DNA from 4 places in the Peribacillus sp. NPDC097295 genome. Region 3 is predicted to be linked to each of the others. Evidence: riboswitches for the same ligand, from Rfam matches in the RefSeq annotation. Region 3 holds a riboswitch; each other region holds the start of a gene.

Evidence for each region. Region 3 has a riboswitch for cobalamin ahead of ACIQXN_RS07365 (hypothetical protein). Riboswitches for the same ligand answer to the same signal wherever they lie in the genome.
Region 1: it holds a riboswitch for cobalamin, as region 3 does, so the genes downstream of both, mmgD (citrate synthase) here and ACIQXN_RS07365 (hypothetical protein) in region 3, are expected to answer to the same signal.
Region 2: it holds a riboswitch for cobalamin, as region 3 does, so the genes downstream of both, ACIQXN_RS03875 (ABC transporter substrate-binding protein) here and ACIQXN_RS07365 (hypothetical protein) in region 3, are expected to answer to the same signal.
Region 4: it holds a riboswitch for cobalamin, as region 3 does, so the genes downstream of both, metE (5-methyltetrahydropteroyltriglutamate--homocysteine S-methyltransferase) here and ACIQXN_RS07365 (hypothetical protein) in region 3, are expected to answer to the same signal.

What each region holds. Positions count from the first base shown of each region.
Region 1 covers NZ_JBIWCW010000006.1:57,520-63,698, forward strand. The annotation lists partial or broken gene ACIQXN_RS12410 (hypothetical protein) at 1-294, opposite strand, end outside; gene prpB (methylisocitrate lyase) at 693-1,601, opposite strand; gene prpD (2-methylcitrate dehydratase) at 1,615-3,051, opposite strand; gene mmgD (citrate synthase) at 3,143-4,270, opposite strand; cobalamin riboswitch at 4,525-4,724, opposite strand; gene ACIQXN_RS12430 (NupC/NupG family nucleoside CNT transporter) at 5,183-6,179, opposite strand, start outside.
Region 2 covers NZ_JBIWCW010000002.1:128,745-134,923, reverse strand. The annotation lists gene cbiB (adenosylcobinamide-phosphate synthase CbiB) at 1-275, opposite strand, end outside; gene ACIQXN_RS03885 (heme ABC transporter ATP-binding protein) at 272-1,744, opposite strand; gene ACIQXN_RS03880 (FecCD family ABC transporter permease) at 1,750-2,760, opposite strand; gene ACIQXN_RS03875 (ABC transporter substrate-binding protein) at 2,768-3,733, opposite strand; cobalamin riboswitch at 3,926-4,106, opposite strand; gene ACIQXN_RS03870 (ABC transporter ATP-binding protein) at 4,252-5,097, opposite strand; gene ACIQXN_RS03865 (FecCD family ABC transporter permease) at 5,094-6,092, opposite strand; gene ACIQXN_RS03860 (ABC transporter substrate-binding protein) at 6,107-6,179, opposite strand, start outside.
Region 3 covers NZ_JBIWCW010000003.1:214,532-220,710, forward strand. The annotation lists gene ACIQXN_RS07350 (PucR family transcriptional regulator) at 1-426, opposite strand, end outside; gene ACIQXN_RS07355 (MetQ/NlpA family ABC transporter substrate-binding protein) at 574-1,398, opposite strand; gene ACIQXN_RS07360 (MBL fold metallo-hydrolase) at 1,960-2,751, shown strand; cobalamin riboswitch at 2,856-3,052, shown strand; gene ACIQXN_RS07365 (hypothetical protein) at 3,289-3,504, shown strand; gene ACIQXN_RS07370 (hypothetical protein) at 3,537-3,728, opposite strand; gene ACIQXN_RS07375 (YheE family protein) at 3,795-3,998, opposite strand; gene ACIQXN_RS07380 (YheC/YheD family endospore coat-associated protein) at 4,059-5,255, opposite strand; gene ACIQXN_RS07385 (YheC/YheD family endospore coat-associated protein) at 5,252-6,179, opposite strand, start outside.
Region 4 covers NZ_JBIWCW010000005.1:1,729-7,907, reverse strand. The annotation lists gene metE (5-methyltetrahydropteroyltriglutamate--homocysteine S-methyltransferase) at 1-1,768, opposite strand, end outside; cobalamin riboswitch at 1,909-2,102, opposite strand; gene ACIQXN_RS10780 (potassium channel family protein) at 2,389-2,811, shown strand; gene bcp (thioredoxin-dependent thiol peroxidase) at 2,874-3,344, shown strand; gene ACIQXN_RS10770 (aminopeptidase) at 3,356-4,465, shown strand; gene ACIQXN_RS10765 (D-2-hydroxyacid dehydrogenase) at 4,612-5,556, shown strand; gene perR (peroxide-responsive transcriptional repressor PerR) at 5,701-6,144, shown strand.

The DNA of each region.
Region 1 (6,179 bases), on a different contig from region 3:
TGGTCAATATCAAAATTAGTGATTTTCAGGGTTATCGTATTTTCTCGCTTATCCGCTTCTTCCCCACCCATCAACTATACAGTTCAAAAAAATCACCTTCTTCAAGGTAGCTGTCCATAATTTCACATAGTGCAATCAGCTTTTCTTTCGATTCAGCACTATTTTTTTGTTCACATATTCCGTAATCTCAATCACCAAATTGCTTGATACTTCATAAACATAGGATGTAGGAAATTGATGGACCTTTACATTTAGTCGGTCATACTTATCTGAGAAACAATTGCCAATTATAATTAATTTATCTCAATCCTCATCACTAAGTGGTATCTCTACATTACACCCGATATAACTTGCTAAACTCATTTTCACTCTCTCCTTTTCACTTCTGACTATTTTCACTAGCCCATTCTTTTAGTTGAAAGGCATCCTAAAAAATCATATCACCCAAAAAAATACCCCTTTAACAACACTTACGAAAATTGCCTTTTAAAAAAGGTTTGGAATTAAACTGCAAACCCTTGTAAAAGTCTCCTGTTAAAAAAGTAAGGAGCTGTCTCATAAGACCTTATTAAACAAAATAACGCAAAAGTGAAGAGGCAGAAATGTAGTTAAATCAACATTTCTGCCTCTTCACTTTTAATCAATTCGGGCTAAATTACCCCTTTCGGGACAGCCCCATTAGCATCTTTTATCTATTGTTCTTTAGTTAAAACCGTTTTAGCGATATCTTTATCTAAGCCTTCAAAATCATGATAAGCAATTGTCTCATATAACTCGCTACGAGTTTGCATATCTGACAAGGATTCCTTTTGTGTGCCCTGATTCTTGATTTGTTCAAACACTCGCTCATAGGCTTTTGCCGCTACACGAAGAGAAGATACAGGATAAATCACCATCTGGTAACCCATGTCATAAAATTCTTCTGCTGTATAATATGGCGTTTTCCCAAATTCGGTCATATTGGCCAACAATGGCACATCAATTCGTTGGGCAAAGTGTCGGAACTCTTCTTCTGATTGCAGTGCTTCCGGAAATATGGCGTCCGCTCCAGCTTCGACATAGGCATGCACTCTTTCAATGGCAGCTTCGACTCCTTCTACTGCCCGTGCATCCGTCCGCGCCACGATAATGAGTGAAGGTGCAACCTGTTTAATTGCCTTGATTTTTTGCTGCATCTCTTCTGTAGATACAAGCTTTTTACCATTTAAATGACCACATTTCTTCGGGAGGTCTTGGTCTTCTATTTGGACGGCTGCTATTCCTACTTCTTGCATTTCTCTAGCCGTACGGGCCACATTCAGCACCCCACCAAATCCTGTATCGATATCCACTAGTATCGGCAAATCTGTAGCACGGACAATATCTCTTGCACGTTCCGCCACTTCTCCAGAAGATACAATACCTAAATCGGGTAAACCTCGGCTCGCTGTATAAGCGGCCCCAGATAAATATAGGGCATGGAAGCCTGATTCCTTAGCTATGAGCCCTGCCATTGCATCATGCGTACCTGGAATTTGTAAAATGCCTGATGCTTGTATTAATTGCAAGAAACGTTCTGCCAGTTCTTCCTGTGATGATTGTTTATTTACTATCCAAGCCACTGATAAGCCCCCCTTAGATTAAAAATAAATTCACAAATTCGTTTACTTTTAAATTGGATAATACCTTTTGGTTTAAACATGCTTCTTGAATTTTCTTTTGTTGTTTTTGTGAATAATGGGTACTAATGTTATCAGTGAATTTCTTAATAACCTTTGGAAACGCTTCTTCTCTTCTAAAACGATGACCAAGAGGATATTCACATTCCACAAGTTCCGAAACCGTTCCATCTCGATAATGGATTTGTACAGCATTAGCGATTGAGCGCTTGTTCGGATCAAGGTAATCCGTAGTATATTGTTTATTTTCCACTACCACCATTTTATCCCTCAGCTGATCAATTCTTATATCTCTGGCCGCTTCGTCTTCGTAATGGTCTGCCGTAATATTTCCATAAATTAAACCAACAGCAGTGATATATTGAATACAATGATCACGGTCCGCAGGATTGTTTAATGGTCCTGTTTTATCGATGATACGAATAGCTGATTCATGTGTTGTGATGGTGATCTTTTCTATTTCATTCAAACGGTTTTTAACTTCATCGTGCAATTCCACTGCACACTCGGCAGCTGTTTGCGCATGAAATTCAGCTGGGAAGGATACCTTGAATAACACATTCTCCATTACATACGAATCTAATGAACGAGCAAGCTTCAGTTCTTGTTTATTGAACAAAACATCTTGAAAGCCCCATCCTGGTGCTGAAAGAGCTGTCGGATATCCCATTTCTCCTTTAACAGCCATTAAGGCTAAATGAACACCCCGGCTTGTTGCATCCCCAGCAGCCCATGATTTACGAGACCCTGTATTTGGTGCATGACGATATGTACGGAGACTGGAGTTATCAATCCATGCATTGGATATGGCATGAATAATCTCTTCTCTAGTACCTCCAAGAGCTTTTGTAACAACAGCCGTCGTCGCTACTTTTACGAATAAAACATGATCAAGCCCCACTCGATTCAAACTATTTTCTAATGCTAATACACCCTGAATTTCATGTGCTTTAATCATCATTTCAAGAACATCCTGCACAGTTAGTGCTTGTCTTCCCTCCGCAATATTCACTTGGCTTAAATAATCCGCTGTTGCAAGAATACCTCCTAAATTATCAGATGGATGTCCCCATTCGGCAGCTAACCACGTATCGTTATAGTCCAACCATCGAATCATACAGCCAATATTAAATGCTCCTTTGACTGGATCCAGTACATATGAAGTACCTGGAACACGTGTGCCATTTGGTACTACTGTCCCTGGGACGACCGGTCCTAATAATTTGGTGCATTCTGGATATTGAAGCGCTAAAATTCCGCAGCCAATTGTATCAAGTAACACATAACGGGCAGTCTCGTACGCCTCTGTACTAGTAATCTCTTTATCTAACACATAATCTGCAATTGTCTCTAATAATACATCCGTCTGATTAATTCCATTCACCTTTAACATTTTTTCATTCCCTTTCTATACAAAGTCATTTATTATTAGAAATGGTCGTTGGTCAGAACGACCATTCGGCGAGCTGATAACTTACATTTTTTTAATTGGTTAAAATAGTGTGGTTACGACGCTCGCCTATATAATTTACACGCGGCCTAAAAAGTCGGTTGTTTGCATGTTGTTCAACCACATGAGCGCATAATCCTACTGTTCTAGCACTAAAGAAAATCGGTGTATAGATTTCAATTGGTAGACCTAGCATGTAATAGACAGGTGCCGCATAATAATCTAAATTCGGGTAAAGACCTTTCTCTCTTACCATGACATCTTCACCAGCTTCGCACATTCTATAAAGGAGATCATCTCCTTTATTGTCGCAAAGTTGTTTTAACGCTTTTTTCATGATAAGCGCTCTTGGATCCATCTTCTTCATATAGACACGATGACCAAAGCCCATTATCTTTTCTTTATTTGCTAATTTCTTTCCAAGCAACTGTTCGAACTTTTCAACTGTTCCAGCTTCTAAAAGCATGTACATGACCGCTTCATTTGCTCCACCATGTAAATTGCCTTTCAACGAAGCAACAGCTCCTGTTAACGCACCATACAAATCGGATTGTGTAGAAGCAATTACCCGAGCTGTAAACGTAGAATTTGGCATTTCATGTTCGCTATACAATAATAAAGATTGGTCGAAAACCTTTTCTTCCAGTTCTGTTGGCACTTTACCAGTAATCATGTAATAGAAATTTGCACTGTATGATAAAAGTTTATTTGGAAGAACAACCTCTTGCTTATTCAACACTCTATAACTATTTGCCACAATATTGGGAACTTTCGCCAATAGTTTGTAAGCGCGTTCTTTATTGGCCGTAGTTGAACGATCATCAAGCTGCTGTTCATAGCCGGCTAATGCGGAAATCCCTGTTCTTAACGCGTCCATAGGATGTGTTTTCTCTGGTAATAGTTTAAAAATCTTTAAAATATCAGTCGGTATTTCATATTCTTCCTTCAATTTATTCTCTAGGTACGCTTTTTCCTCTGAGGTTGGAAGATTATCATTTAGTAACAGATTCACAATATCTAAATATTCTGCATGATCAGCCAATTTAATTAAATCGTATCCTGCGATTACAATTTCACTTTGAACCGTATCAAGGAATGAGAGTCTCGTTTCTGACGCTATAATTCCATCCAGCCCAGGTGAGTAGTTTTCTTGTATCGACATTTTTACTCCTCCTATCCAAATTAACTCTTAATTGAAAGCGGTAACATTTTACCTCGATGATTGATACATACTTTTAAATCTCTTTTCACCCATCAGGAATAGCCTAACTGTCCTTAGATAAAATTGGGTCATAAAAAAACAACTTCCATTGGAAGTTGTTAATTAACGAATCGTTACCTAAATAAACATGATAATTCACAGTAATTATTCATGCCAAGTAATCCGCAATTAACACCTCCTATCCTCGTAGGTAATTGATGCATGATTATTCGGCAGGTCTCCTGGCTTATGATCATCACTTTTCGAACCTTCCCGTTTCTATAAGCATAGAATCAGTGGTATTTTTCGAATCGCTCCCAAATACAGTTGCGGGACAGCATCGGAATCAAACCGATTTCCCTTTTAAGCAAATAAAGTGAATCATTTTATTCGCACCAAATAATTAACATATTTAATTTTCTACTTAAATATACCAAATATTTTAAATATTTACAATTTAATATTTAAATTCCAAATAGGTCTTTCCATGCATTTTAGAAATATTTTGTATTAAAGTAGTAAAATATGTTGTTTAATCAGAAAATTCTGCATTTTAAATATTTATTTTAGCGTTTTATCTCATGCTCTGAAAAATGCTGGATGGACACCTTAAATCATTTGTACCCTTTTGATATACGCTAATGCTACGATTATTTCACTTCTATTGGACAAACAAGAGGCTGTCTCATAAGTCCCTTTTTTGAGTAAAATAACGCAAAATTGAAGAGGCAGAAGTGTTGTTAAATCAACATATCTGCCTCTCTTTATTTATTTAATTTAAGCTTAACTACCCTTTTTGGGACAGCCTCTTGTTTTACGTCTCAATATCATTATATTTACGTTTTCTAGTAAAACAGTTTTATACCCATATCGTTACCAAACAAACAAGCCAACAATCATGGCACTGAGCATGGAGACTGCCATTCCACTAAGCAAAAGCTTCCAAACATTCCTTCCGATGATGCTTGATCTTTCCTCGTCAAGAATGGAATTGAATGTTCCATAAATCATGCCGACCGTACTGAAATTTGCAAATGAAGTGAGGTACGTCACTGCAACAGCGACTGTATGTGGTGCCATACCGCTTATCTGATTCTTCAAATCCAGCAGGGCCACGAATTCATTGGTGGCGAGCTTGATACCCATTAATTGAGCAACATACATCGTATCTTCCCAGTTTAATCCAAACAAGAAAGCGAATGGACTAAAAATAACCGAGAAAATCTTCTGTATCGTCAACCCATCTACTGCAAGTCCTAATATACCATTCAGACTGGCAGTCAACGCGACATACCCGATTACCATGGCCATGATGACGATGACCATTTTGACTCCAACCAGCATACTGTTTGAAATCGTTGAAAAGAAGTCTTTACGTTCCTCTTTTGTTGGGATATACACGACATCGTCCTCTTTACTGACAGTAACGGGATTCAACATATTGGCAATCAGCAAGGCATTTAAACAGTTTAAGGGAATGGCTACGAACACAAACTCTGCCGGTACCATGGATAAATACGCACCGATGATGGAACCACTTATACTACTCATACTCATAATTCCGAATGTAAGCAAACGTTGGTCTTTTAAAGAAACAAGTTGCATCCGTATTACGGCGAGAGCTTCAGTGTTTCCGAGAAACATCATCTGGATAGAAAAGAAGCTTTCCAGTTTCGGTAAACCCGACACTTTTGAAATAAGCCAACCGACTTTATCTATAATCCAAGTCAGGATGCCGAAATACGAGAGAATATCAAAAAACGTAATGATAAAGATGATTGGCATTAAGGCACTGAAAAAGAAATCCACTTGTTCATTGGCCATAACAGAAGGGAATACGAAAGAAATCCCTTCATTTGCACAAGCAATC
Region 2 (6,179 bases), on a different contig from region 3:
GAAATCACGAGCGCTTCCCAAACGATCCCGGCAAAAGGATGAACTCTATAAGCTAAATAGACTGTCATGGATGTGACTGTCAATACGATCAGTAAGATGATCAGAAGCATGAACAGGCCTTTTCCCTTTTTTCTTCTTCCGTTATTGAGAGCTCTATCAAGCTTATTAATCAGCGATCCTATCCATTTGACCGGATGCGGCCAATCAGGAGGATCTCCAATTAATAAATCAAGGATAAATGCCAATGTAATCGCATAGAGATGGTAATAAATCATAGGTTCTCAATCCGTTTCCTACTATTCTCAATTGCCTCTACCGTACATTCATACACACCACGGCTAATCAACTTCCCAAGCGGTGTGATGGTCCCCGCATATTGAAGGGCTGTTCCTCTTTGTGTAGCCGCAATCAAGATACTGTCCGTCGAAGTTCCTGTCGCCCATGTGTTTGTCACCTGGTCGAGCACGTATAAATCGTGAAGTGCTTTTACTTTCGCTTCGGTCGCCGTCACAATACTGTGAATGAACGCTTCTTCCGCTAGGTGGCCATTCACAAAGATCCAGGTATTGATTGTACCCGGAGACGAAGTCCATAAATGCTTATCTGCTAAAGAAGCATCGATGGCATTCCCAACCCCCGCCGTCACCATGACGAATATTGAAAAATCCTCAACTCTTAAAAGTCGGTATGCCACTGTATCAAGAAAAACAGCTGTCATCATTCCGACGGTTTCCTGTGGTTCAAAGCCGTATGTCTTTAAATAATCAGCCATTTCAGCAATATGGTCTTCGCAATTATAATCGTAATGGACATGACGATTCACGAAATGCTGATGCCATCCCGTCCCCGAACCAGTCACACCCGATGACATTGTTCTAAGTGGGATGGGTGAACTCAAATGAATAAATTCTGAATTCTGCTTCAGGTGACTTTCATTGATTTCCAAGGGAGCGAACTCACCAGCATGCTTCTCGGGTACAATGAACATTTGCGGCTTGGGCAAGGCTGGGTGCGGATGTTTTTCAATTCTCGTCCGGTACACCTCCTGAATCCTTTCCTGTTGAAGTACCTCATTCGGAACATCAATCACCTGGACGCGCCCTTTTTCAAGCAGCATGAGCCGATCGCAATATAGGCCTGCCAAGTTTAAATCGTGAAAAATCGAAATGACGGTTAACTGTTGCTCTTTAGCCATTTTCTTCATTAAATCGAGAAGCTCTTTTTGATAGGAAAGATCCAGATGATTCGTCGGTTCATCCAGAAAAAGGATTTCCGGTTCCTGAGCAAGGGCCTGCGCCAATAAAACACGCTGCCTTTCTCCGCCTGAAAGCCGTTCAAATTGCATTTCCTGAAATTCCATCACTCCCGTTTGCTTCATCACGCGTTGGACAATCTCTTCGTCTTCTGCCGTCCAACTATGAAACCAACCTCTTTGATGGGCATATCGCCCAAGGGAAACGGTCTCTTTTACTGTATAGGAAAAAGCTAACGAGGAATGTTGCGGCAGGACAGCGATGACCTGCGCCAATTGTTTGGCCGAATATTCCTGTATGTCTTTCCCCTTAATTCCGATCGTTCCCGCCTTATATTCAAGGATACCGCTAAGCATGCCCAATAACGTCGTTTTCCCACTTCCATTTGGTCCCAAAATACCGAATAGCTCCCCCTTGTTTACATCAAACGAGACAGAGTCCAAAACAGCTTTATTGTCATATCCTCCTGTTAACCCTTTCACTTCAAGCATGCTATTTACCCTTCTCTCCGTCTCTTTAATAAAATAAATGCGAACGCCGGTGCACCAATCAGTGAGGTGATTACACCTATCGGCAACTCTGATGGTGCAATGATCGTTCGAGCCACCAGGTCAGCCAATATTAAAAAGCCGCTTCCCACAATCATTGATAACGGCAGAAGGTGCTTATGGTCAGGACCCCAAATCCGGCGGACCAAATGAGGGATGACCAACCCTACAAAGCCAATCGTCCCTGAAACGGCAACGGCCGCCCCAGTCAGTATCGAACCGGCTACCAGGATCAGCATTTTTCTCCGTTGGACATTCACGCCTAAGTGCCTCGCACGCTCTTCCCCAAATGTCATCGCATTCAGTTCGTGGGTGTTCATCATCAAAATCAGCGAACCGACGATGAAAAATGGCAATATAATCGCAATATAATTCCAACCGCGCATAGAGACGCTTCCCATCAGCCAGCTGATGATTTGCCTTAATTCCTCACCCGTCAATGCAATCATCAACGAGATGAAGGCACTTAGAAACGAGCTGAAAATGATACCGGTTAAAATAATCGTTTCCACCTTCATCGATCGATCCATTTTTCTGGCGAAGGTCAGTACGCAAAAAATCGTAATCAATGAAAATAGAACGCTTAATGTAGGCAATGTATAGAGGCCAAAAAACGGCAATGAAATATTTAAGAACAACGTTAACACGGCACCAAGAGAAGCGCCTGAGGAGATTCCCAATGTGTAGGGATCAGCCAGTGGATTCCGGAGCAACCCTTGAAACGCTGCCCCTGCAATTGCAAGCGATGCTCCAACCAAACCTGCAAGCAACACCCTCGGCAGGCGTATGTTCATCACGATATTCGTCAAGGTCTCATCTGGTTCTACGGCAATGGGCAAATGAAGAACTTCTGTGCCGATGATTTGTAAGAGCATCGGTACCGGTACTGATACCGAGCCTATCGAGATCCCAATTACCATCGAGATAATCAAAAACGATAGAGCAAATATATAGGCCATTGCCCGTTTAGTTGTCAAATACGTTCGGATAGACTGATTTGGCAAGTTCCTCTACTCCCTCTATAAGCCTTGGACCGGATCGAGTGACAAGATCCGAATGAACATCGAAGACCTCTCCATTCTTAACTGCCTTGATGTCTTCCCATCCACTTCGTCCCGTGACTTCTTTGACTGGGTTTCCTGTGTAATACCCATAGGTTGTAATGATGACATCCGGATTGGCCGCAATCAATGACTCTTCATCAAGTTTTACCCATCCATCCAATTCTCCCGATACATTATCCGCTGAGATGATGCCCAGCATTTCGTCCATGAAAGTGTTTTTCCCCGTCGTATAAATTTCTGGTGACGGTGAAACTTCCACTAACACGCTTTTTCTTTCCTCATCCTTTATGGCCTTGGCTTTTACTTTGATCTTTTCTAGCTTGTTCTGCATCGTCGCAACGATTTCCTTTGCTTTATCAAGTTCCCCCGTTGCCTTCCCAATCATCTCCAAAGACGTATATACATCTTTAAAACTTTGAGCATCGTTTACGGTAAGTACCGGAATTCCAGCATCCTTAAGCTGCTGGATACCTTCTTTGGAATTATGAGCACTCTCGTGAGCAAGAACGATATCCGGCTGTAAGGATACAATCATCTCGGTGTCTATTTCCATTCCGCCAACTTTTTGGATGTCTTTCGTTTCTTCCGGGTAATTATCATTCTCGGAAACTCCAATAAGTTTCTCCCCTAACCCAAGGGCGAAGACCGCTTCGGTATTACTCGGGATTAATGAAATGATTTTTTCCGGCTTCTGCTCGATGGCGACCTTTTCACCAACTGCATCTTGTAAAGTAAGTGGGAAGCTTTGATTTTCAGCTTGATTTGTCGACTGCTTCTCTTTTGTTCCTTCCTTAGATGTATCGTTGCAGCCAATCAGCATACTGATCGTCAATCCAACCACAAGGATGAAACTATATATCTTCCTCATTTTAAAACCCCCATCATAATTGCGTTTCTTTATCGTTTTAAAAGCAAAGGTCAATCAATTAACTCTCTACATATGGTTTGTAATTTTCCAAGGCATACAAAAAAGCATCCCCCATCAAAACGGAAGATGCTTGTATGGCATTAAACATACGGACGCATAGCTCTGCCACACACCTCCCTATCCGCGTAGGTAACTGGTGTACGAATTTTGGCAGGTCTCCTGGCTCATGGTCATTGTTAACGGCGCCTTCCCATACGTTCGTTCATACAGTGGCATTCGTCCGTTTACTCCCATTTACAGTGGCGCGACCGCGTTGGTATTTCACCAACTTCCCTTTCAAGTCTTTTCAGACACCAAATCGTTCATAGGTATATCATTTCACTGCCTCTCATTATACACTATTTCTGAAACCGTATTATATGATATTTCAGATTACTTTCAAATCGCATTCATTAACATTCTGTAACTCTCGAACGCAAAAGAAGGCAACCAATCAGTTTGGCTGCCTTCTTTTGCGATTAAAAGTTATTAAAACGACAAGTACTTTGATCACGTAAAAGACCTAGATCTTTCGGCACCATCGTTTCGATCAAAAAGTCATCTTCTTCCTCGTAAATGATTTTCTTCATTTCGATTCCGAAATACTCCTTCATCCGGGCTTCCGTCATCACTTCGCGGACTTCGCCATACACCACACGCTTTTCCTTTGCAGTCATTAAAACATGGTCAGCCAAGTAGAATGCGTGGTTCGGATAATGCGTGTTGATGATACAAGAAATGTTCTTCTCTTTCGATAACCGCTTTAGTGTCTGTAAAATCACGATTTGTTTTTGAATATCAAGATGCGACTCCGGTTCATCAAGAATCAATACATCCGGCTCCGACACAAGCGTCCGAGCAATCAAGGCCAGTTGCAGTTCCCCACCACTGACGGAATTACAGGACTTTTTGGCAAGGTGAGCAATGCCAACCATTTCAAGAGCAGCGATGGCAGCCTCCCGATCCTTTGCAGAAGGCTGGGATAGCGTACTGATATAAGGCGCCCTTCCCATAATGACAAGCTCTTCCAAAGTAAACCCGAAAACCATTTTATGTGCCTGAGGAACATAACCGATTCGTTTCCAGATCGTTTTGCGTGATAACGCAGTAAGCGGTTTTCCGTCGATGAGCGTTTGACCTTTTTTCCAATCCAGAAGGCCGGTGATGCACTTCAGCATCGTGGTTTTACCCGCACCGTTCGGACCAAGAATCGCCATGATCTCTCCGTCATTCAACGAAAAGTCAATGTCGGTCTGGTAAAGGAAAGGAGCTTTCTCTCTTTTTTTAGCATAGAAAAAATTCCCTCCCTGCACCTCGATTTTCATGACCACCCACCTCCTGTCTTTCTAAGTAGAATCGCAAAGAATGGTGCGCCGATAATGGCTGTCAATATCGATAGCGGAATTTCCGTAGCGGTTACAGAACGAGCCAGATTATCGATCAGGAGTAAATAGGCGCCACCAATCGATAGGGATACCGGTAATACAAGTTGATTGTTGTTCCCGACGAGCATTCTTGCCACATGAGGGATAATCAATCCTACCCAGCCGATGATACCGGCTATCGCTACAGATGAAGCGGTAATTAACGTCGCACCAAGAATGACCGTCCACTTCAATCTAGTAACCGGGATACCTAGCGATTTTGCTTCATCCTCAGGTAAGGTCAGTAAATTGATTCTCCAGCGTAGTGAATACAAAATCAAGATGCCGACAAGGATGATCGGGCCACCGACATATAAATCCTTGTATGTCGCAGTACCAAGGCTCCCCATTAACCAATAGGTGATTGCTGGAAGTTTTTCCTCAGGGTCGGCGACAAACTTAATTAACGATATCAACGCTTGGAAAAGGGCGGAGGTGACAACCCCAGCCAAAACAAGCATGAAGACCGGTGAATCTTTTTTGCCGCTGATTATGAACGTGAAAACGATGGCAGCTAAACCACAGCCAAGTGCCAAGACTTGTGATGCGAAGCCATGTCCCATCAATAAGATCCCAAGAGAAGCACCGAATCCAGCACCTGCAGACACTCCTAGGATATCAGGACTGACCAAGGGATTACCGAACATCCCTTGGAAAGAGGCCCCTGCAATGGATAGGCCGGCACCGATTAACAGGGCCAATAAAATACGCGGCAGGCGAATTTGAAGGACCACTGTTTCTTCCATCTGTGTCCATGTTGGTTCAATTGGAAACACGGTTGAAAGCAATATTTTAATTTGAGTCCCGACATCCATCCCGTAGCGCCCTATGCTTAAAGACAGAAGAACCATCCCTATGGGCAAGAGCCAGAAGAAAATCATTTTCCATTTTTTCATGTACTATCCCTACTTTACTGTTTAGCGGCATTTGAAGATGGGTGAAGAATCTTCTCAACTTGCTCTTTTGTTACATCATAATTGTAG
Region 3 (6,179 bases):
CGGTATACATTCATCTATGTCTGATTCAATTAAAATGCCCGCCGATTCATTTTCCCAAATCAAAACTGAATCGGGTGGGAAGAACGAGAGTATCGCTTCCTCGAAATGTTCATGTGAAAAATCGGCGTGGGTCAGGTTGAAGTAGGTGAACCGAACGTTCGTCCAGTTAGTTAAAGGCTGGCAGGCAATGCTTCCTAATAAAAAATCATTCCAGGTGGTGTAAGTTTTCGAGGTGTCTGGTCTTTGGAGTGTTGGAGAATCAAAGAGTAACGAAAGCAAACGAATTTCATCGGCCGAAATTTCTGAGCGGGGGATGCCCAGTGTGTCCCCGAATTGGTCTTCAAACCAGAAATATTCCGTGATGTCTTGTGCATCTTTTTTATTGGAAAGGGAGTTCGGAAATCTATGTTTAAGCTTATTTAACACCATTTTCACCTTCTTTCCATTCCATTATATCCAAAAAGAATAAAGCGGGAAAGAAAACGATGGTTGTGTTCATTGATATCATTACAAGGAATTTAAAAAAGGATAAGGCCTGCACCAAAAATTGGAGCAGGCCTTATCCTATCTGTCTTATCTCATCCACTCAGGCTTTTCGAAACTTGGAAACTTGCTTTCAATCACTTTTTCGAATTCGGCGCCTTTAACCACTGATTGGATATCTTTTGCAAATTGAGCGTCTATATCCTCTGTATTTACAGCAACGACATTTTGGTATGTATCTGGCAAGTCTTCTAAAACAAGAGCATTTTGAAGGCCCATTTTAGCCGCAATCGCAAAGTTACCAGGAATCACCGATAGGTCGACGCTGTCTGTCGCACGAGGTAAATGTGTCAATTCCAGAGGTTTGAATACAATGTTCTTCGGATTCTTTGTAATATCCTTTTCTGAAATTGTTAACGGGTCAGCCTCTGGATCCACTTCAATCAGCTCCTCATCTAATAAGAGATTAAGAGCACGGGCAAGGTTTGCCGGGTCATCGGGAATGGCAATGGTCGCCTCATCTGTAATGGTTGCTAAGGACTTGAATTCTTTCGAGTAAATGCCCATGGGTGCTGACGGTACGATAATGAGATCAGAAAGTTCTAAAGCATGTGCTTGAGCGAAGTTGTCCATATATACTTTGTGCTGAAAGAGATTGGCATCGATCGTGCCATTGGCAAGTGCTTTATTTGGCTGGATACAATCACTGTATTCAACAATGTCCACTTTGTAGCCAAGGTCTTCAAGACCCGGTTGAATGGCTTCTATAGCCATGTCCGCATTAGGACCAGTCGTTGCCCCGATTTTCACTTCTTTTTTGCTTTCCGGTTTTTTTATTCCAGGTTCCTCATTTCCACAAGCAGACAGTCCAAGGGATAAGGCACATATGGATAATAAACAAGTGATTTTTTTCATTAGAAATTCCTCCTGAATGTGTGTGGTAAGTCCAAGTTGAGTTGAAGAATTCTATTGTTTGTGAACAGGGTGTGAAAGTCTATTAATGTTGATTTGTATGATGATTGTCCTTAAATATAAAAAACTGCCTCCGTCATTCAATAAAGGGCAGCAAACTTAATACTCTTCTTAATCATTCAACCAATTCTGAAGGGAGAAATCTGTCCTGCCTGGTGGCAGTTGCCTGGATTACAGGCCCTTTTTACTTCAGTCACTGATAAATAAATTACTATTTTAGTATATTTATACTTTTTTAATATAATATATATTATTTATAAAATACAGTAATGTCAATTGTTTTTGCCATCTTAGAATAATTATGGAAATAACAAATATCGGTAAAATTGGAGAGGTGTTTAGTTGGAATGCTCCTTTTCGTCATAAGCCCTGTATAGTTGTGCTTCTCGGAAATGTTTCTGAAGTAGATGATAATTGCTTGAAAAAAGTATAAAGGGATAATACATTTATTGTAAGGTAAATAAAAGAAAAAGGATATTGGACTATTGAAAGGGGTGGAAAGTCATGCTGAAAATGAAAACGATAAATGATGTGGTTTGCGTCCAAGGAATACCGGAGGGCAACAAATCGGGGATGAGTGTGAACATGTTTTTAACAGATGGCCTGCTAATCGATACGGGTGCCCAAATTCTGTTGCAGGAATTGCTTCCATTCTTTGAATCCGCTGATTTCGATTTGGTTGCGTTGACGCATTATCATGAGGACCACACCGGAGGGGCAGCGTGGATACAGGGACATAGGAACGTTCCAATCTATATTCATCCGATGTCCCTTGATGTATGTGCGAAAGATGCTGAATATCCAGATTATCGCAGAGCCTTTTGGGGGAATAGAGACGCTTTCAAGGCAGAGCCGTTAGGTAGCGTAGTCCATTCACGCACTCAAACATGGGAGCCAATCTTTACGCCAGGGCATGCAAGGGACCATATGGTCTACCTGAATCATAGCAATGGCATGCTGTTTTCGGGAGACCTGTATGTTACGCCGAAGACGAAGCTCATATTAAGGGAAGAATCTGTCCCGTTGATCATCGATTCCATCAGAAGATTGCTTCAGTATGATTTTCATGAGGTTTTTTGCTGCCACGCGGGGTATGTACCGAATGGAAAGGAAATGTTCAAAAAGAAGCTTGATTATTTGGAAAATCTGCAGGGAGAAATATTGCTTTTGCATGGTCAGGGCTTGGAGGTCCATGAAATTCAGCAAAGCGTATTGCCGAACCGATATCCGCTTATCGAGATATCTGGACATGAATGGGACTCGGAGCATATTATCACCTCGATATTAAAGGGATAGGAGTTGCCTTCGGGGTAGCCCGATAGATAGGGATTCGGTAACAAGGGCAATACAGGAGCCACATTGTAATCGGGGTAAAAATTTGATACAGTTAAATGGAAAATAGTATACGCCTAGAAACGGGTGCAGATAGAGTCTTGTTTATCTGCTTAAAAGGGAAGACGGTTAAAATCCGGCGCTGTCCCGCAACTGTAAATGAGAGCGATTCGAGTAAGGCCACTGTCTTTTAGTGATGAAAGATGGGAAGGTTCGAAAAGCGATGATCATGAGCCAGGAGACCTGCCTGTTTTTAGCACAACATCAAAAACCTACGAGGATAGGGGGTGTTAAGTGCGAAAAATTAGCAAGAACATGCTTTCATTTTTTAAATGGAAAGGACATGTTCATCTTTGTTATGTTTCGTTTGCACTCTAACAACTTCTAATGGAGAAGTTGTTTTTTATTTTGTAAAAGTCCATATGAGGACAATTTAAGGGAAATCCTGTTTAGCCAATCGGTTTTTTTCAGGACACAGCTATCTATAGGGGGGGCATTTGAGTGTTTGGTACAGTTGAGCATTTTACGGACTATTTAAAAGCGCAAATCATGCGTAATCTTTCGGCAGAAAAAACGGTTTCTTTATATGATTGCCGTGCAAAGTTGATTGAAGAAATTAAGGTTCAAGCAGAGAGCATAAATAAGAAAGAATATGAAGAAAATCTTGAAAAAGCATATAACCAAGTTAATCTGGAAATGTTCGGACTTCAAGAGTAAGAAAGAGCCACCCAAAAGGGAAGCTCCAAATTTTACGGTTTATTTATATTTGGTTTGGTTTCATCATAAAAGTCATGAGCATGTTCGATGTTCAGGGTGTCCGCAGCTTCATATACATTACCGCCTGCGAGTCCTTCATTGATATAACGATCGACATCGAGGAAAACGGAGTCCTTGCCGTCATACTCGGTATCCTTCAAAAAGGTGACCTTTTGTTTATCCAAATGAAATCCCTCCTCGGCTTTTTTTATATTGTTGCCAAAGAGGGTCTTTTTATTCTGCATGGAAAGTCATTCGTAGACGTGGTATACCATTAAATCATGGATCATGCTCTTAAGCTTTTCTTCATCTGATTTTGCAGGCGGATTGGAGATCCACTCGATGGATCCGTCTTTATGATAGAGGGCTTGAACCGCCAGCTTATTAAAGTAAAAGGTAAGTTTCCATCCCGGTAAATTCTTGTGAAGTGGCTTCCATTGAAAGTGTGTAATCATATGTATAACCTCCATATAGCTGTTTCTCATTTCATTATAATGGAAAACGGTGGATGGAGGTTATTTTATTATTTGATTTGGAAAAGTTAGTTCAATGAAAAGGTTTTTTAAATGCAAAAGGCGATTCGCTTCGATTTCTTCTTCGTCAAATTGCATCGGCTTCGAATTCACTTCATAAATGAAGAGAGTTCCGGAAGTATCTTCACCGATGTCGATGGAGAATTCCCCAAGAAATCCAAACTTCCTTGAAAGGATGATTCCGCATCTTTGAGCTATATCCGCTAACTTCCGATTCAACTTCCTCGTTTGCAGGTGCTGATAAGGAAAGAGCTTCCCGCCCCTTGGTGTATGGGTCGTGATTTCCTGGGTCTGTGACATCCTCACACCTTTGCCGGTCACTTTATAAAACCCATTTTCATAATGGACAAGGATCCGGTAATCATATCGGTGACCATTCAGTTTTTTGGGAATAACCGCTCGTTGGGCCAGGTACCCTCTTTTCAGGAGTGACGCTTTATTTGTATCCCAAAATGCCGAGAAATCAGGATATGATTCAATATGTTTCAGGCTTGAAAATTGAAGAGTGCCATCCGGTTTCTCGAGCAGTGTGTAAATTCCCTTGCCTTGGCTACCTTTGCATGGTTTCAAGTAAATATGTTTGTGAAAATGAAAAAAGTCCGATAGTTGCGTTGGTTCTGATAGGTCAATTGTCGACGGAAGATGGCGGGCTAGAGATCCGTCCTCCGTCAATGCTTCGTACATCAAATATTTATCCAAAAAACAGGGATTGAATAAATGAATACGATGCCCTTTGAAAAAGGAGATGAGCTGTTGAAAGCCTGGTGACGCTTCGCCCCCCCTTTTAGGAATGCGGTTATAAACGATATCGGGCAGTGGAACCGTCACTTCATTCCACGAGCTTGTTGCCGAAGAAAACAGGAAGCCTTTCATGGGGTCAGAAAGCAGGGACTCACTCGTGAATACATAGGCCAATATCCCATAATCCGACAAATAGAGAGATAAGTTTTGAAAAAGCGTCAAGTTTCCCCCAATACCCGATTCCTTTTTTGGGTCAAGGGAGGTCAATATCCCGACGACAAGCACCCGGTTTCCCGGGAACAGGGTGATGGGTACGAGTGTCTGTTGATGATGATCTTCCTTAAAAGCAATTTCCTCATTCGCCACTCCGGCATAAAGATGGATATTTTCTTGGTTATGGCTCCATTTTTCAGAAGTAACATCGTAAAAAATATTCATTTCTGCATACCGATTGATTGCGTAATCGTTTGTTCGGTGAGATAAATCGCATAATCGAGACTTAGCTTCCTGGTTAAAAGTTCAAATTCCTTTAGCTTCGGGTGTGAGAAGATGGAACGGCCGGGCTTCGAATTGGCTTCAAACATCCATACTTGCCCTTTTTTGTCCAAACCGAGGTCGAACCCGATTTCCCCAATGATGCCATCCAGATGTTCCTCAATGCTCTCACTTAATATCAAAGCAGCTTCTGATAACTTTTCCTCGACTTTTTTTGCTTCCTCGTCATCTCCGTAAAGTTCCGCAAGCGTTTTAATGACTCCACCGCTTTTAATATGGGTCGTCACGCTACCGGCCCCGGAAATTTTTGCGGCGATGGCCGTTACTTGCCATACCCCGTTGCTGTCCTTGTTCGTATGGACCCTGAAATCCACTGGACGGTTAGAAGATTTGATTAACGGGATGCCTTGCTGGACAATCAGGTTTTCAAGTGGCCGATTGTGAAAGACATGTTTAAGGATGGCTTCAAGTGTGGAGAACTTTTGTAGTTTATTTTCCTGTGCCTCGTTTTTATATCGGCAATAATAGACGTCTTCATGTTTATCGTAAAGAACTTGATGAATGCCTAAGCCAAGGCTACCATGAATGGGTTTAATATAGACTTGACGGTAATGCGAGAGAAGCGTCTCAACGACAGATAATGATTGAAAGGGATAAGTTTCAGGTAGGAAAGGCAGGGCCCGATCATCCGCATTCAACCGTTCATATACATCCCATTTATTGAAGAAACCGGGATTGTACCAGGGGATCTTATATTCCTTTTGGAACTTTTGTTTCACTGCCTTTGGACCGTCCCGGTTTTCCGTCAACCGGTTCGGTAGCCGATCATATACGACATTGGGGAAAGGGAATTCATTGATTTGCCAA
Region 4 (6,179 bases), on a different contig from region 3:
GTTTCAAGGCCAATGCCAATTGATAGCAGATATTTTCCCGTGAAATATCGTCACGGACGAACGACCAGTTCAGAATCGTAACGGGACCGGTCAGCATTCCCTTCACCGTTTTTTTAGTCAAGGCTTGTGCATACACACTTTCTTTGACCGTCATCGGATCGATGAAATGGACATCGCCATAGATCACGGGAGGCTTTACACAGCGGGAGCCATAAGACTGAACCCATCCTTTTTCAAGAAAGACGAATCCACCCAGCTTATGACCGAAGAACTCGACCATATCCGTTCGTTCGAACTCCCCGTGCACAAGGACATCCAAGCCGATTTCTTCCTGGATATCAATCCATCTGCCAATCTCCTCGTTCACGAATGCTTCATATTGATCAGATGTCCATTCACCGCGTTTGAATTTCCCGCGGGCCTGTTTAACTTCCGCGGTCTGCGGAAAGCTTCCAATTGTAGTGGTTGGAAGGAAAGGCAGGTTGAAATACTCCTGTTGTTTTTGATAGCGCTGTTTAAATGGCAGGGTACGGCCATGGGTTTGCAGCTTCGACTGTTCAACAGCGGATTGCACGTCTTTATGGTTTCTGGCCTTTGAATTCTTTAAGGTCTGCCATGCAGCTTTGTTTGCCGCCACCTTTTCTTCGATTGATTCTAGACCTTCGTTGTTCCCTCTGACCAAAAGCGTGATTTCTTCTAGTTTCTCATCAGCAAAGGCAAGGGCTTCTTTCACATCGCTAGCTAGTTCTGTCTCGTTTCGAACCGTCACTGGAACATGTAGCAGGGAGCAGGAAGGTTGAAGCCAAATTCGATCTTCGGCTACGTGTTTCGTAATGGACCCGACCAACTCGATTTTTTTCGTCAAGTCAGAAAGCCAAATATTTTTCCCGTCAATCACACCGGCCCCAAGTATTTTATCTTGCGGGAAACCGACTGTTTGAAGATTGCTGAGATTTTTTCCTTTGTCATGGACCAAATCAAGGCCAATTCCTTGAACGGGCAAGTCGATCACTTCTTGGTAGTGCTCTACAGCATCAAAGTATGTTTGCAGCATGATGTTCAAGTTGGGTGCAGCTTCATTCAATTTTTCATACAGGTATGTAACAGTTTTCATTTCGTCTTTGGAAAGGGAAGAAACAAGGGAAGGTTCATCGATCTGCACCCACTTCACGCCTTCTTGTTCCAGCTCTCGCAAAATTTTTGTGTATAAAGGCAACAAGCTCAGGATGATGGCCGGAAGATCTTTTTTATCATAGCCTTTTGACAAAGAAATGAATGTGTAAGGTCCGACTATAACCGGTTTCGTATCGATTCCTAGTTTTTCCTTGGCTTCGCGGTAAGCGGCAAGCGGCTTGTTTTCTGTCAACGTAAGCTGAGACTGTTTTAACTCTGGAACGATATAGTGATAATTTGTATTGAACCATTTCGTCATTTCGGAAGCGACTTCATCCTTGTTCCCACGGGCCATTGAATAATAAACGGAAAGGGGGACACTGCCACCTTTATAAGCCGAATATCGCTCAGGCACCAGGCCGAACATGACGGACATATCGAGCATTTGATCATATAACGTAAAGTCGTTGACCGGGATGATATTGATGCCTTGATCCTTTTGTTTCTGCAAATTGCCTAAACGGATCGCTTCCAATTGCGACGTGAATTCCGTTTCGTTTAATGTTCCAGCCCAATATGCCTCTAATGTACGTTTCCATTCACGATCCTCACCGATTCGTGGGTACCCTATATTACTACTTTTCAACACATCCATCTCCTTTTAATGAAATATCAACAAAAAAAGCACCCCTAACCGTCAAAAGAGAAAGTTAGAAATGCTTAAAATAAAGGGGCACGAAAATACCCCTTATCCTTATAAGGTCCCTAACACTTCCCTATCTCCCGTAGGTTAAAACAGTGTTGTCGAAATAGGCAGGTCTCCTGGCTCAAGGAATCTAACTTAGCGGCTAAAGCCTTCCCAATCATAAAGATCAGTGGCAACAAACATAGCCCTAACATTCCCATTACAGTGGCGGGACCGCGCCGGAATTACACCGGACTTCCCTTTTCATCCTAAAAAATTAGGAACCTATCTCCACATATTAAATTCAAAAAAACTCGTCCATATAAAAAACAGATAGTAAATTCTAATAATATAAAATATTATAAAAATTTAACCCATCTTAGCATACCCCAATTGTATGGGTCAACAAGGAAAAAGTCGGGAAATGGGGTCTGACCCCCACCGCATATCGTCAAAACGCCTGCTGCATCTACGTATTTTTCGATCTGAAGTGTTTGGGAAATAGGGTCTGCCCCCCTAAACCGAGCATATATTGACTCGTTTAAGAGTATGTATAGGGGGAGTGGGCTGTTTTGAAATGAGGCGTAGGGATGACCTTTTATATTTTGATTGTGGGGATTATCTTTTGCATGGTGATGAGCATTCGGACCTTATTTCTTTCTGAGTCGGAGGCAAAGAAGTTTTCTCTTGAAGATATGCTCTGGCTCGGCAATTTATATGCGACATTATTAGTTGGTTTTGCACTGATTTATTTATTATACGAGCTTCAGAATCATTCGGTGATTCTTGATATGGGCAATCGGTTGGATGGGACCTTTTCTGAGCAGCTGAAGACATCCTTCTATTTTAGTGCGATGACAATGTTCTCGGTTGGATACGGGGATATCTCGCCAATCGGGATTGGCCGGATGATCGCGACAATCCAAGCATTCATTGGCTACACGCTTCCGGCCGCCTTTGTGATAAGGGCCGTAATCGATTTCGAGCAGAAGGAAAAGAACAAGAAGAAATGAAAGTTGTGTTTCTTTCGATTATTGGGTACGCTTACCATAATGAAAGAAATGGAGGGGTTAGAATGACACTTAACATTGGAGAAAAAGCACCTGATTTTCAACTGCCAGCAAACAACGGAGAACAAGTTTCCCTATCACAATTCAGTGGTAAACACGTTGTATTATATTTTTACCCAAAAGACATGACACCCGGTTGTACAACGGAAGCGTGTGATTTCCGTGACCATAATGAGCAATTCGAAGAGCTCGATGCTGTCATCATCGGGATTAGCCCGGATCCGGCAGCGCGACATGAAAAATTCATTGAAAAACATGGGCTGCCTTTCCTGTTGCTTGCGGATGAAAAGCAGGAAGTTGCTGAATTATACGGCGTATGGAAATTGAAAAAGAACTTCGGTAAGGAATACATGGGCATCGAGCGTTCGACTTTCCTGATTGATAAGGAAGGGAAGATCGTGAAAGAATGGCGTAAAGTCAAAGTGAAGGGCCACGTCGAAGAAGCGTTAGAAACTCTTCGCGACTTAGAAAAATAAGGTACAGGCTAATGAAGGATGAGCGACTGACCAAACTTGCGGAGCGGCTGATTCATCATTCATTGAGATTGCAGGCGAAAGAGAGGGTCTTGATCCGTGGACCTGTAGCCGCAAAAGCTCTAATGAAGGAACTGATTGATGAAGCCTATAGAATGGGTGCCTATCCTTATGCGGAACTCGAAGATGATGAAATCACCAGTCATCTCCTTAGAGGGAATGTTAAGGAGCAGCTCGATACCTTATCGGAGTGGAATTATAAGAAATACGAAGACGTAGATGCCCTCATCATCGTGTCCGGTGACGGTAGCGAGGGGAGAGGGGCGATTGTGCCTCCGGAAAGATATCATCTTCAAGAGGCGGCCATGAAAACGTCCACGATGTTTTTCGTCAATAATCGGCGCTGGGTCCTGCTGAATTTTCCGACCATCGGTTCTGCAAAAAAAGCCGGCATGAGCTTTGAACAATATGAAGATTTCTTGTTAAACGTTTGCACACTGGATTATCGCAAGATGGAAAGGGCCATGAAAGTGTTGAAGGAATGGATGGAGCGGACTGATCAAGTCCGAATCCTTTCGCCGGGGACCGACCTCACTTTTTCGATAAAAAATATGCCTGCCGTCATTTGCGCGGGAAATCATAACCTGCCAGACGGAGAAGTATTCACGGCACCTCTGAAAGATAGTGTCAATGGAACGATATCCTTCAACACGTCTTCTGCCTATCAAGGCAATGTCTTTCAGGACATCACACTCTCGTTTCAAGAGGGGAGAATCATGAAAGCGACTTCCAATCAATCGGACAAAATGAACAGGCTACTCGATGGGGATGAAGGATCCCGTTATATCGGGGAATTCGCAATGGGTGTCAACCCGTATATTCTGGAACCTATGGGCGATATCCTCTTTGACGAGAAGATTAGCGGGAGCCTTCACCTTGCAGCGGGTCAATCCTATCAAGAAGCCGATAATGGGAACCAATCTTCTTCACATTGGGACATGGTCTTGATCCAGCGCCCAGAATATGGAGGCGGGGACATCTACTTTGATGATATACTGATACGTAAGGACGGTTTATTTGTACCGTCGGAATTATGCCATTTAAACCCTGATCACTTAAAATAAAAGCCCTTTTTAATAGGGAGAGGCGTTTGTCCAACTCAAAAAGAGGACCCCTGAATATGATTAATTAAGGGAATACCTCCTCATGAAAAGTTGCGCGGGACATAAAGTGCCCGTGTTTTTTTATGTAAAAAAAAGGAGAGATAGTGATGTTAATACTTTCAACAATCATTCCAAAAGAAGACATTCAAACGAAGATGACCCGTACTTTCCCAAATCTTACATTCCATTACCAAGAAACATGGACCGATGAAAAACTTCAAGAAGCTGAAGTTCTTATTACATATGGAGAAGATTTAACGGATGAAATCATTGAACGGGCTGTGAATGTGAAATGGATCATGGTCATGAGCGCCGGCCTGGAATTATTGCCTATGACATCCATTGAGAAACGCGGAATCCTGGTGACAAATGCAAGGGGCATTCATAAAATCCCAATGGCGGAATACACAATGGGCATGTTGTTGCAGTATGAAAAAAAATTAAAGCAACTAATTGAGAATGAAGCCGCCGAAATATGGGACCGGAAGATAGAAGTGGGCGAATTGAATGGAAAAACGATGCTCATCCTTGGTACAGGGGCTATCGGCGGGGAAGTGGCACGTCTTGCCAAGGCATTTAGAATGACGACCCTCGGAGTCAATCGAAGCGGTAAAGCCGTTGAACACATTGATCATCTATATAGACTTACTGAGATAGGGGAAGCGTTGCCCAAAGCGGATTACATCGTTTGTGTTTTACCTAGTACACCTGAAACGAAGGATTTACTAAAGAAAGAACATTTTCAGGCAATGAAGTGCTCTGCCGTTTTCATGAACATCGGACGTGGGGACCTAGTAAAAGAAGAAGTGCTGGTGGATGCCATGGAAAACCATGAACTGGCTCATGCAATCTTGGATGTATTCGAACCAGAACCATTAGAAAAAGGTCATCCTTTCTGGAGCATGGATAATGTAACGGTAACACCGCATCTATCAAGTAAAAGCAGTGAATATTTACCAAGGACCTTTGCGATTTTCGAAGAAAACATGAAAGAATTTCTTCAAAAGGGAAATGATTTCATTAATGTCATCGACCCTAAAAAGGGATACTAGAATCAACTTTAAAAATAAGAAATATATAAATGAATGGTGAATAAACTAAGGATGTAGAAAGATTGACAAACCTAACTGATGGGGAGTACACTATTTATAAACATTATAATGTAATAATTCATACTTGATTAGAAAAAGAGGTGGATGACGGTGTCTGAAGTTCAGTTGAAAGAAGCGTTGGATTCCCTTAAAGATACCGGTGTAAGAATAACTCCACAACGCCATGCAATCCTTGAATATTTGATAAACTCCATGTCCCATCCTACCGCTGATGATATCTATAAAGCGTTAGAAGGTAAGTTTCCAAATATGAGTGTGGCTACGGTTTATAACAACCTGCGTGTGTTCCGTGAAGTGGGATTGGTTAAAGAACTAACCTATGGTGATTCGTCAGCGAGATTCGATTTCGTAACAACGAATCATTATCATGTAATCTGTCAAAATTGCGGTAAGATCGTTGACTTCGATTATCCAGCATTGGATGAAGTCGAGCACTTTGCAGCACAGGTCACCGGATTCAACGTAAGTCACCATCGGATGGAAATCTACGGAGACTGCACAGATTGTGCAAAGAAAGAAGCGCATTAAAAAAAGTTCCGCCACTTGGTTGGAACTTTTTTTGT